2 linked regions of the Azospirillum brasilense genome follow. The protein of the gene in region 2 binds, or shares a complex with, the protein of the main gene of each other region. Links are inferred from orthologs where the notes say so. Each region holds a gene or a part of one and is shown on either strand. Other genes may lie near its edges.

Evidence for each region. Proteins that work in one complex are often made in the same cells at the same time.
Region 1: the proteins of dnaG (region 2) and H1Q64_RS11700 are in contact, whole or in part, in a crystal structure (PDB 2R6A), measured with the Geobacillus stearothermophilus proteins. The link is inferred for Azospirillum brasilense from one-to-one orthologs. Residues at the interface, in WP_049624496.1 of Geobacillus stearothermophilus: Lys456, Leu457, Leu458, Pro459, Ala460, Asn463, Ala464, Leu467, Leu535, Leu536, Ile537, Ala538, Gln544, Glu545, Asp548, Tyr549, His552; in WP_033016901.1 of Geobacillus stearothermophilus: Ser13, Glu15, Ala16, Gln18, Glu91, Leu92, Asp94, Ala95, Val96, Pro97, Thr98, Ala99, Ala100, Asn101, Tyr104, Tyr105, Ile108.

The regions. Positions count from the first base shown.
Region 1 is NZ_CP059449.1:2,457,329-2,462,313, reverse strand. The notes cover bases 755-3,698. They hold H1Q64_RS11700 (replicative DNA helicase), read right to left. Parts: upstream 3,021-3,698; coding sequence 1,488-3,020; downstream 755-1,487. Other genes in these bases: H1Q64_RS11695 (SAM-dependent methyltransferase), read right to left, coding at 3,203-3,698; alr (alanine racemase), read right to left, coding at 755-1,510. In the rest of the region: H1Q64_RS11710 (MlaE family ABC transporter permease), read right to left, coding at 1-374; more of alr, read right to left, coding at 374-754; more of H1Q64_RS11695, read right to left, coding at 3,699-4,456; rplI (50S ribosomal protein L9), read right to left, coding at 4,707-4,985. UniProt on the Escherichia coli protein: The main replicative DNA helicase, it participates in initiation and elongation during chromosome replication. Travels ahead of the DNA replisome, separating dsDNA into templates for DNA synthesis.
Region 2 is NZ_CP059449.1:1,916,383-1,921,353, forward strand. What follows is about bases 2,042-4,971. They hold dnaG (DNA primase), read left to right. Parts: upstream 2,042-2,504; coding sequence 2,505-4,439; downstream 4,440-4,971. Other genes in these bases: H1Q64_RS09120 (GatB/YqeY domain-containing protein), read left to right, coding at 2,042-2,466; rpoD (RNA polymerase sigma factor RpoD), read left to right, coding at 4,625-4,971. In the rest of the region: H1Q64_RS09105 (response regulator), read right to left, coding at 1-87; carA (glutamine-hydrolyzing carbamoyl-phosphate synthase small subunit), read right to left, coding at 380-1,555; H1Q64_RS09115 (hypothetical protein), read left to right, coding at 1,832-2,023; more of H1Q64_RS09120, read left to right, coding at 2,005-2,041. UniProt on the Escherichia coli protein: RNA polymerase that catalyzes the synthesis of short RNA molecules used as primers for DNA polymerase during DNA replication.

The DNA.
Region 1 (4,985 bases), 540 kb from region 2 along the record:
TCGGTGACGCGCATGGTGCCGATCTCGGCGGCCATCGCGGCGCCGATGCGCCCGGCGACCATCAGGCCGCCCAGCACCGGCCCCAGTTCGCGCGTCACCGACAGGGCGACCACCGTGGCGATGGCGCCCTCCGCCTGGAAGCGGGAAAAACCGGAATAGCTCTGCAGCGCCAGCACCATGCCGGTGAACAGCGCGGTCAGCCCGACCACCGGCAGCGAATAGTAGCCGATGTCGATCATCTGGCGCAGGATCTGCCGCGGGTAGAACGGCGGACGCACGCAATGCGACAAGGCGGCGCCGGTGAACATGGCGAGCTTTCCGGTGGCTTCCAGAAAGATCAGGAAGGCCCGTCCGGTGGCGGCAAGGAAACCCATCAAGCGACCTCAGGCGGCGGCGGGTCGCGGTAGACCCTGTGGTAACGCGCGCCCAGCGAGGTCAGGATTTCGTAGCCGATGGTTCCGCCTTCGCTCGCCACGGTATCCACCGGGCGGTTCGGGCCGATCAGCTCCACCAGCCCGCCGGGCGTCACCGCCTCGTCGGGAAGGTGGCTGACATCCACCGTCACCAGATCCATCGAAACACGCCCAACCACCGGAGCGGCCACGCCGTTGACGAAGACATGGCCGCGCCCGCTGAGCGAGCGCAGATATCCGTCGGCATAACCCACTGCGATGGTTGCGATTTTTCCTCTCGCCGCAACGCGGTGCGTGGCACCGTAGCCAACGGTCATAGGGCTGTCAACGTTGCGCACCTGTAGCAGCCGGGCGTCGAGCCGGATCGTGCCCCGCATCGGGTTGGCCGCGGCGGGCGTCGGATTGACGCCGTAGAGCGCGCAGCCGGGCCGCACGAGGTCGAAATGGAAGGACGTTCCGTGGAAGATCCCCGAGGAATTGGCGAAACTCGCCTCGGCCGCCGGCAGCCGCCCGACCGCCGAACGGAAACGCCCGAGCTGCTGGCTGTTCATCACCGAATCTTCGTCGGCGCAGGCGAGGTGGGTCATCCACACCCGGACGTCCACCCCCTCCAGCCGGGAGAGGTCGCCGACCAGCGTGTCCAGCTCGTCTGGACCAAGCCCGAGTCGATTCATGCCGGTGTCGATGTGGACGACGGCGGGCAGGGCCGTTCCCCGCGCCCTGGCGTGGGCCTGCCACGCCGCGATGTCGCCCAGATGATTCAGAACCGGCAGGATGCGGTGGGCCGTGAAGTCGGGAGCGGTGCCGGCGGGAAGGCCGCCCAGCGACAGGACGCGGGCCTCTGCCGGCGCCACGGCGCGGACGGCCAGCGCCTCCTCGAACTGCGCGACCACGAAGGTCCGGCAGCCGGCGGCGGCGAGCGCCGGAACGACCCTTTCCACCCCCAGCCCATAGGCGTTCGCCTTGACCACGGCGGCGCACTCGGCGGGCGCCACCCGGTCGCGGAGCTGCGCCCAGTTGGCGACCACCGCACCGAGGTCGATGGTCAGAACGGCGCCGGCGCGTGCCAGCGGATCACTCAGTGGGGCCGAAGTCATGGGTCGTGTCGAGGTCGCCGAATCTGGTGAATTGGCCATCGAAGAACATGCGGACGCTGCCGATCGGGCCGTGGCGCTGCTTGGCGATGATCGCCTCCGCGGTGTTGTGCACCTCGGCGTAGCGCTTCTGCCAGTTGGCGTAGCGGTCGTTGTACTTGTCCTCCGTCTCCTCCGGCCGGCGGGCCGGCTCGGCGCGCTCAAGATAGTACTGTTCGCGGTAAACGAACATCACCACGTCGGCGTCCTGCTCGATGGAGCCCGATTCGCGCAGGTCGGCGAGCTGCGGCCGTTTGTCCTCACGCATTTCCACCGCGCGGCTGAGCTGGGACAGCGCCAGCACCGGCACCTCCAGCTCCTTGGCAATGGCCTTCAGGCCGCGGGTGATCTCCGAGATTTCCTGCACGCGGTTCTCGTTGCCCTTGGTCGAGCCGCCGCGCAGCAGCTGGAGATAGTCCACCACGACCATGCCCAGCCCGTGCGTGCGCTTCAGCCGGCGGCAGCGGGTGCGCACCGCGGCGATGGTCAGGGCTGGCGTGTCGTCCACGAAGAAGGGAACACGGCTGAGCTCCTGGCTGGCCGCCACGAACTTGGGGAAGTCGCTGTCCTTGATCTCGCCGCGGCGGATCTTGTCGCCCGACACCTCGGCCTCGCCGGCAAGGATACGGGTGGCGAGCTGCTCCGCCGACATTTCCAGCGAGAAGAAGCCGACCGGCGCGCCTTCGCCGCCGTTGGTGCGCATGTGCGCCTTGGCGGCGTTGAAGGCGATGTTGGTGGCCAGCGCCGTCTTGCCCATGGAGGGGCGCCCAGCGAGGATGATGAGGTCCGACGGGTGCAGGCCACCCAACTTGCGGTCCATGTCGCGCAGGCCGGTGGTCACGCCGGTGACGTGGCTGGACCGCCGGAAGGCCGTCTCCGCTGTGGCGATGGCCGCCTTCAGCGACTCGGAGAAGGCGACGAAGCCGCCGCGCACGTCGCCGGTCGAGGCGAGGTCGAAGAGCTGCTTCTCCGCCGTCTCGATCTGGTCCATGGCGTCAATGTCGAGGTCGTGCTGATACGCCTCGTTCACCATGTCCGTGCCGACCTCGATCAACTGCCGGCGCAGGAAGAGGTCGTGGATCGTCTTGCCGTAATCGCCCGCGTTGACCACCGTCACGACGTTGGCGGCGAGCTGCGCCAGATAGCCGGCGCCACCATCCGGTGCCAATTCGACGTCGTTGTCGAAATAGGCCTTCAGCGTCACCGGATTGGCAATCTGGCCGCGCTCCACCATCTTGGCGATGGCCGAAAAGATGCGCTGGTGCGCCGGGTCGTAGAAATGCTCGGCGCGCAGGAACTCGCCGACCTTCTCATACGCCTTGTTGTTCACCAGGATGGCGCCGAGCAGCGCCTGTTCCGCCTCCTCGTTGTGCGGCGGCGTGCGGTATTCCGCCGTCGGCTTCACGGCAGCGGCGCGGGACAGCCCGCCGTCGAGGGGGCGCGGCTCGAAAAGCTGGGTGGTCTTGTCATCCATGGCGGCACTTTAGCAAAGGGCGGGGCGCAAAGCTGTGCGATCGGGTTAAGGATACCCACATTCCTGTGAGTAACTTTTGCCCACAGCCGGTGAAAGCTGGGGGTAAGGCGAATTTCAAACGTTCTATCAAAAGCTTGGGCCAGAGCAAAACCTGTGGGCCGATGTGGCGCGGACACCTCTGGTCAAGCGTTGCTGGCACCGACGTTCCGGCCGGTGCGCAGGGGCCGGGGCACGGCGTCGGCCAAGGCCGTTTCGGCGCGCTGGATATATTCGCGGACGAGCGGAACGGCGCCCAGCGAGCGGGCGAGCTGCATCTGGAAAACCATGTGCCCCTGGTAGCGGAAGCTGATCTCGGCCCCCGCCAGATAGAACTCCCACATCCGGCAGAAGCGTTCGTCGTACATCGCGCGCGCGTCCTCCCGCCGGGCCGCGAACCGCTCCCGCCAGTGGCGCAGCGTCTCGGCGTAGTGAAGGCGCAGAATCTCGACGTCGGTGTTCCACAGCCCGGCCTTCTCCACCGCCGGGATCACCTCCGACAGGGCGGGCGAGTAGCCGCCGGGAAAGATGTATTTGCGGAACCACGGGTTGGTTGAGCCCGGCCCATCCGACCGGCCGATGGCATGAAGCAACGCCACCCCGTCCTCGGCCAGCAGGTCGCGCAGCCTGGCGAAGAAGGCCGGATAATGGGGCACCCCGACATGCTCGAACATGCCGACCGAGACGATGCGGTCGAAACGTCCTTCCATTTGCCGGTAGTCGCGCAGCTCGAAGCGGACCTGACCGGCCAGCCCGGCATGAGCCGCCCGCTCCCGCGCCACGGCGACCTGTTCGCGGGACAGGGTGATTCCGGTGACCTGGGCGCCGGTCATGCGGGCGAGGTAGAGCGCCATGCCGCCCCAGCCGCAGCCGATGTCCAGGACCCGCATGCCCGGCTGAAGCAGCAGCTTCGCCGCGATGTGCCGTTTCTTGGCCTCCTGCGCCTCGTCCAGCCCGGTATCGGGTGTGGGGAAGTAGGCGCAGGAATATTGCAGGTCGCGGTCGAGGAACAGGTCGAAGAAGGACCGCGACAGGTCATAATGATGGGCCACGTTGCGCCGCGACCGCCCTAGGGGATTGCTCTGCTGGATGAGCCGTAGCGCGGGGGACAGGGTTTCCCGCAGATTGCCCAGAACGCCCTGGACATTGTCCGTCCCGGCGCTCAGCAGCGCCAGGAAATCATAGACGGAGCCGCCTTCGATGGTCAGGCGGCCGTCCATGTAGGCTTCCCCGAATCGCAGCCGCGGGTTCACCACGAGGTCGCGGTGCAGCGCCTTGTCGTGCAAATGCAGCGTGAGGGACGGCGTGCCGACCCCCACCCGGTGCCTCCGCCCGTCGGCGCCGACGATATCCAGAGCGCCGGCGGTCAGGGCCGGGCTGAGCAGGCGGGCTAGCAGCATCGCGCATCTCCGCATCCGTCGCACACGACTCGGTCCGGTACCTTCGCCGTGAGCGAATCACCAGGAACGAGAGTCGGAGTTCGGAGCGGGAGGAGGCAACCCGCCGGACGGGGCAGGGGGCGGGGCGTCCGGCACATCCGGATGGGGGAGGGGTCGGATGATGCGGGGCGCCAAAAGCGGAAAAGCCGCCTCGCCCCTTTCGGGGGCGGGCGGCTTCCGGACGAGCGGACTGGTCTCGTTGAGCGGGCGGTCAGCCCTCCTCGGAAACCTCGGCCTCGGCGGCCTCGGGGGCCTCCTCGATTTCGTCCTCGTCGTCGCGCAGGTCGGCCGCGGTGACCATGCCGCCGCGGGAACGCTGGAGTTCAGCCTCTTCCTGCGAGCGGGCGACGTTCACCGTGACGGAGATGCTCACCTCGGGGTGCAGGACGACGCGCAGCTTGAACAGGCCCAGCGTCTTGATCGGGGTCTCGATCGACACCTGCTTGCGGTCGACCTTGTAGCCGGCGGCGTCAAGGGCGTCCGCAACGTC
Region 2 (4,971 bases):
CGCCGCCATGACCAGCAGCACCAGCCCGGTGCGGAGCGACAGGCCGCCGGCCCGGGGCTGGTCGTCGCCCAGGCCGCCGTCGTTCATGGCGGGTGCGTTGTCATCCTGAGCGTGCACAGGCAAGGAATGTCATGCTCCGGTATGCAAGGCGAGGGGCGCGCCCGTAACCATCGCAGAGTCCGGCAGCAAAGGACACACCTTTGACGGAGCAGGGTTTTTATCGAAGGGGGTGGAAAAATCAGCCAACCCGCCCGATAGGGGGGTGTCGGTTGGGCAAAAAAGGAGACGGGCGGCGGCTCCGCGTGACCGGACGGCTGAACAAGAAAAAGGAGCCGCAAGCGGCTCCTCTCCCATCATCGGCCGGTGCGTCCGCCGGGCGTCAGACCGTCTGCTTGCCGTCCATCAACGCCACGAAGCGGTCGAACAGATAGTGGCTGTCCTGCGGGCCGGGCGAGGCCTCCGGGTGGTACTGCACCGAGAAGACCGGCTTGTTCTTCAACCGGATGCCCTCGTTGGTGCCGTCGAACAGGCTGACGTGGGTCACCTCGGCATCGGCGGGCAGGGTCTCCTCCATCACCACGAAACCGTGGTTCTGGCTGGTGATCTCCACTCGGCCGGAAGCCAGATCCTTCACCGGATGGTTGGCGCCGCGGTGGCCCAGCGGCATCTTCTTCGTCTTGGCGCCCAGCGCCAGCGAGAGCATCTGGTGGCCCAGGCAGATGCCGAACATCGGCAGGCCGGTGTCCAGCAGGCCCTTGATCGTCGGCACGGCGTATTCGCCGGTGGCCGCGGGGTCGCCGGGGCCGTTCGACAGGAAGACGCCGTCCGGCTTGTGGCGCATCACATCCTCGACGGTGGCGGTGCCCGGGACCACGGTCACCTTGCAGCCGGCAGCCGCGAGGCAGCGCAGGATGTTGCGCTTGGCGCCGAAATCGATCGCCACGACGTGGAAGCGCGGGCTCTCCTGCGTGGCGTAGCCGGCGCCGAGCGTCCAGGCGCCCTCATCCCAGCCGTAAGTCTGGCGGCACGAGACGTCCTTGGCGAGGTCCATGCCCTCCAGCCCCGGCCAGCCCTTGGCCTTGGCGACCAGAGCGTCGAGGTCGAATTTGCCGTCCGGCGCGTGGGCGACGACGCCGTTCGGCGCGCCGAGGTCACGGATGCGGCGGGTCAGGCGGCGGGTGTCCACCCCGGCCAGACCGACCAGCCCGTAGCTCTTCAGCCAGTCGTCGAGATGGCGCGTGGCGCGCCAGTTCGAAGGGTCGGTGACGTCGGCGCGCAGGATCAGGCCGCGCGCGGCGGGGGTCACCGTCTCGATGTCTTCCGGGTTGGCGCCGGTGTTGCCGATGTGGGGGAAGGTGAAGGTGATGATCTGCCCGGCGTAGCTGGGGTCGGTCAGGATTTCCTGATAACCGGTCATCGAGGTGTTGAAGCACACCTCGCCCACCGAATCCCCCACCGCACCGATGCCTCGGCCCTTGAAGACGGTGCCGTCGGCCAGAACCAGGACACCGGTGTAAGCGCCGGCATCGCCCGCCGGGAGAGTCGATTGAGCCATCCTTCAGACCTTATCAAGAGCCGCCGCGGGCCACATATTCCTGCTTCGCGGAACGTCGGCGCCGCGTCCCGCCCCGCTGGGCGCACGCGTCGTCGTCGGTCCGTGCCCCTCCATCCCGTTTCCTTGCGGTCGGGTGTCTGAGCCTGGATCGATTAGTCGGGACGGGTGAGCCGGTCAACCGTATATGACGATTGGTACCCCGATTTCCAGCGGCGCGTTTGCATAATCGCCGTGCTTCACCGGTGGGGCTTGGCTGTTGGAAGGGCGGTTGGGGGCGTGAAGCGGTTCTTCGGAATTGACGTGGCAATCCGGCGCAAATTTAGGAATATTGCCGGTTCGCGCCGCGTCTCCCGCACCACCCCACGGATGGGGACGGTGCGGATGCTGCCGAGCGGCCGTTATCGTTTCGACCTGATGAACACACCTGACGAACACGAAGGACACACGCAATGCTGCGCACGCGCCTGAACGAGGCTTTGAAGCAGGCGATGCTCGCCAAGAACCAGCGCGCCGTCTCGACCGTGCGCCTGATCCTGGCCGCGCTGAAGGACCGTGACATCGCGGCGCGTTCGCGCGGCGTCACCGACGGCATCGACGAGGCTGAGATCCTCTCCATGCTGCAGACGATGATCAAGCAGCGCGGCGAGTCGATCAAGCTGTACGAGCAGGGTGGCCGCCTGGAGTTGGCCGAGCAGGAGCGCGAGGAGATCACCATCATCGAGGGCTTCCTGCCCAAGCAGATGTCGGAGGAGGAGGTGGCCGTCGCCGTGAAGACGGTGGTGGACGAGATCGGCGCCACCTGCATTAAGGACATGGGCAAGGTGATGGCGGAGCTGAAGGCGCGCTACGCCGGCCAGATGGACTTCGCCAAGGTCAGCGGCACCGTGAAGCAGCAGCTCTCGGCCTGCTGACGGTGCGGTCGCCGATCTAGCACGGGTGCCGCCCGACCATGGCCTTCCCGCCCCAATTCCTGGAAGAGCTTCGCACCCGTCTCGCCCTGTCGGACGTGGTGGGCAAGCGCCTGCGCCTGATCCGCGCCGGCCGCGAGTACAAGGCGCCGTGCCCCTTCCACAATGAGAAGTCGCCCTCCTTCTACGTCAACGACCAGAAGGGCTTCTTCCACTGCTTCGGCTGCGGGGCGCACGGTGACATCATCGGCTTCGTCATGCGCCACGACAACCTCGCCTTTCCGGAGGCGGTGGAGGCGCTGGCCGGCGAGGCGGGGATGCCGGTTCCCCGCGCCACGGAAGAGGACAAGCAGCGCTACGAGCGGCGCAAGACGCTGCACGATCTGGTGGAGCAGGCCGCCCGCTGGTTCGAGCAGCAGCTCTACGCCCCCGCGGGCCGCGCCGGGTTGGAGTATTTCCAGCGCCGCGGGCTGGACACCGACGGCATGGCGCGTTTCCGCCTGGGCTTCGCCCCCGCCGATTCCGGTGCGCTGCGCGGCCAGCTTCTGAAGCAGGGCTTCTCGGAAGAGGACATGGTGACCGCCGGCCTGCTGAAGCGGCCGGACGACGGGCGCACGCCCTACAGCTTCTTCCGCAACCGGGTGATCTTCCCGGTGACCGACCGGCGCAGCCGGGTGGTCGCCTTCGGCGGGCGCATCCTGGAGGGCGACGGCCCGAAATACGTCAACACCGCCGACACGCCGCTGTTCCACAAGGGTACGCTGTTGTACGGCCTGTCGCGGGCGCGGCAGGCGGCGGCGGACGGCAAGCCGGTGATCGTCGCCGAAGGCTACATGGACGTCATCGCGCTGGTCCGCGCCGGCTTCGAGGGCGCCGTGGCGCCGCTCGGCACCGCCCTGACCGAGACGCAGATCCAGGAGCTGTGGAAGCTGATTCCCGACGCGGAGAAGGTCCCCTTCCTCTGCTTCGACGGCGACAACGCCGGGCGCCGGGCGGCGTGGCGGGCGGTGGAACGCATCCTGCCGCACCTCGCCCCCGGTCATTCCGCCCGCGTCGCTTTCCTGCCGGAGGGGGAGGACCCCGACAGCCTGATCCGCCTGCACGGTCCCCGCGCCATGCAGGAGGTGCTGGCCGAGGCCATCCCGCTGTCCGAGGCCGTCTGGCGCATGGAGACCGAGGGCAAGCCCACCGGCACCCCGGAATCCAAGGCGGCTGTGAAGGCGGCGCTGGACTCGCGGGTTGGGCAGATCGCCGACCGCGACGTGCAGTCCTTCTACCGCACGGAGATGCGCCGCCGCGTCGACGAAGCCTTCGCCCCGCCGCCGCGCCAGCGCAACGACCGCGGCCCCTGGGTTCCGGGGGGCTCCTGGCAAGGCGGGGGGCAGGGGGGCGGACGCTTCGGCCAGCAGACGCGCCGGCACACGCCGGGCCTGCCGGGTCTGCGCACCGCACCGCCGCCCGGCCACCGCCGTCGCAACCCCGGCAATCTGGCCGCCGCGCGGGAGCGCGTTCTGCTCGCCGTGATCATCAATCATCCCGAGTTGTTTGATGAGTTGGGCGAATCGCTGGGCATGCTGCCGTTTCCCGACCGGGAACTGGAGGAATTGCGCCAAGCGGTCATCGGATTGCTTGCCGAACGGCGGGAAAACGACTCGGGACTTGACGCAGCATCGCTTTGTCGCCACTTGTCTTCCGCCGGCTATGATACCATTGTCCGCTCTCTGCTCAGCGAGTCGACCTATGTCCATGCCGGCTTTGCACGCCCGGACGCGTCCTCCCTGGACGCGAAACGGGGGTGGTGGCCGACATGGCATCACCTGCATCACAGGCAGGTGATGGCCGATTTGAGAGAAGCGGAGGCGGCTTTGGCCCGTGACAACAGCGAGGCGAACTTCGCGCGGGTCGTGGCCCTTCAACAGGAGGTCATCAGGTCCGGAATGGGTATGACGGATGACGAGGATCTCGACGATGCCTAGCGGCCGGCGCCGCCGGGCGTGGTGCGGAAGGGAAGGGCCGGAGGGAATGAGACCCGGAGGGGTCTGTTCGGACAAGGTCCGGAACGGTTCACAACCGGTTTAAGCAGGTGCGGATCGACAGCGGGGGGCCGCTGCGATGCGTGCTATGGGTTTTTATAATGGGGTAATGCGGGGGCATCGATCGCATGGCCACGAAAGCTGCGAACAGCGTTGAAGTTTCCGAAGCCCGGGACGAGGCCGGCGACGGCCCGCTCATGGACGGCATGGGTCTTGCCGTCAAGAAGATGATCGCCCGCGGCAAGGAGCGTGGCTACGTCACCTATGACGAGCTGAACGCTGCCCTGCCGCAGGATACGTCGTCTTCCGAACAGATCGAAGACACGATGGCCATGCTCTCCGAGATGGGCATCAACATCGTCGAATCGGAAGAGCAGGACGCGGAAGGCAACGCCAACGCCGACGGCGAGGGCGAAGGCCGGTCCGCCGGCAATCTGGACGACGACGACATCGGCCGCACCGACGACCCCGTGCG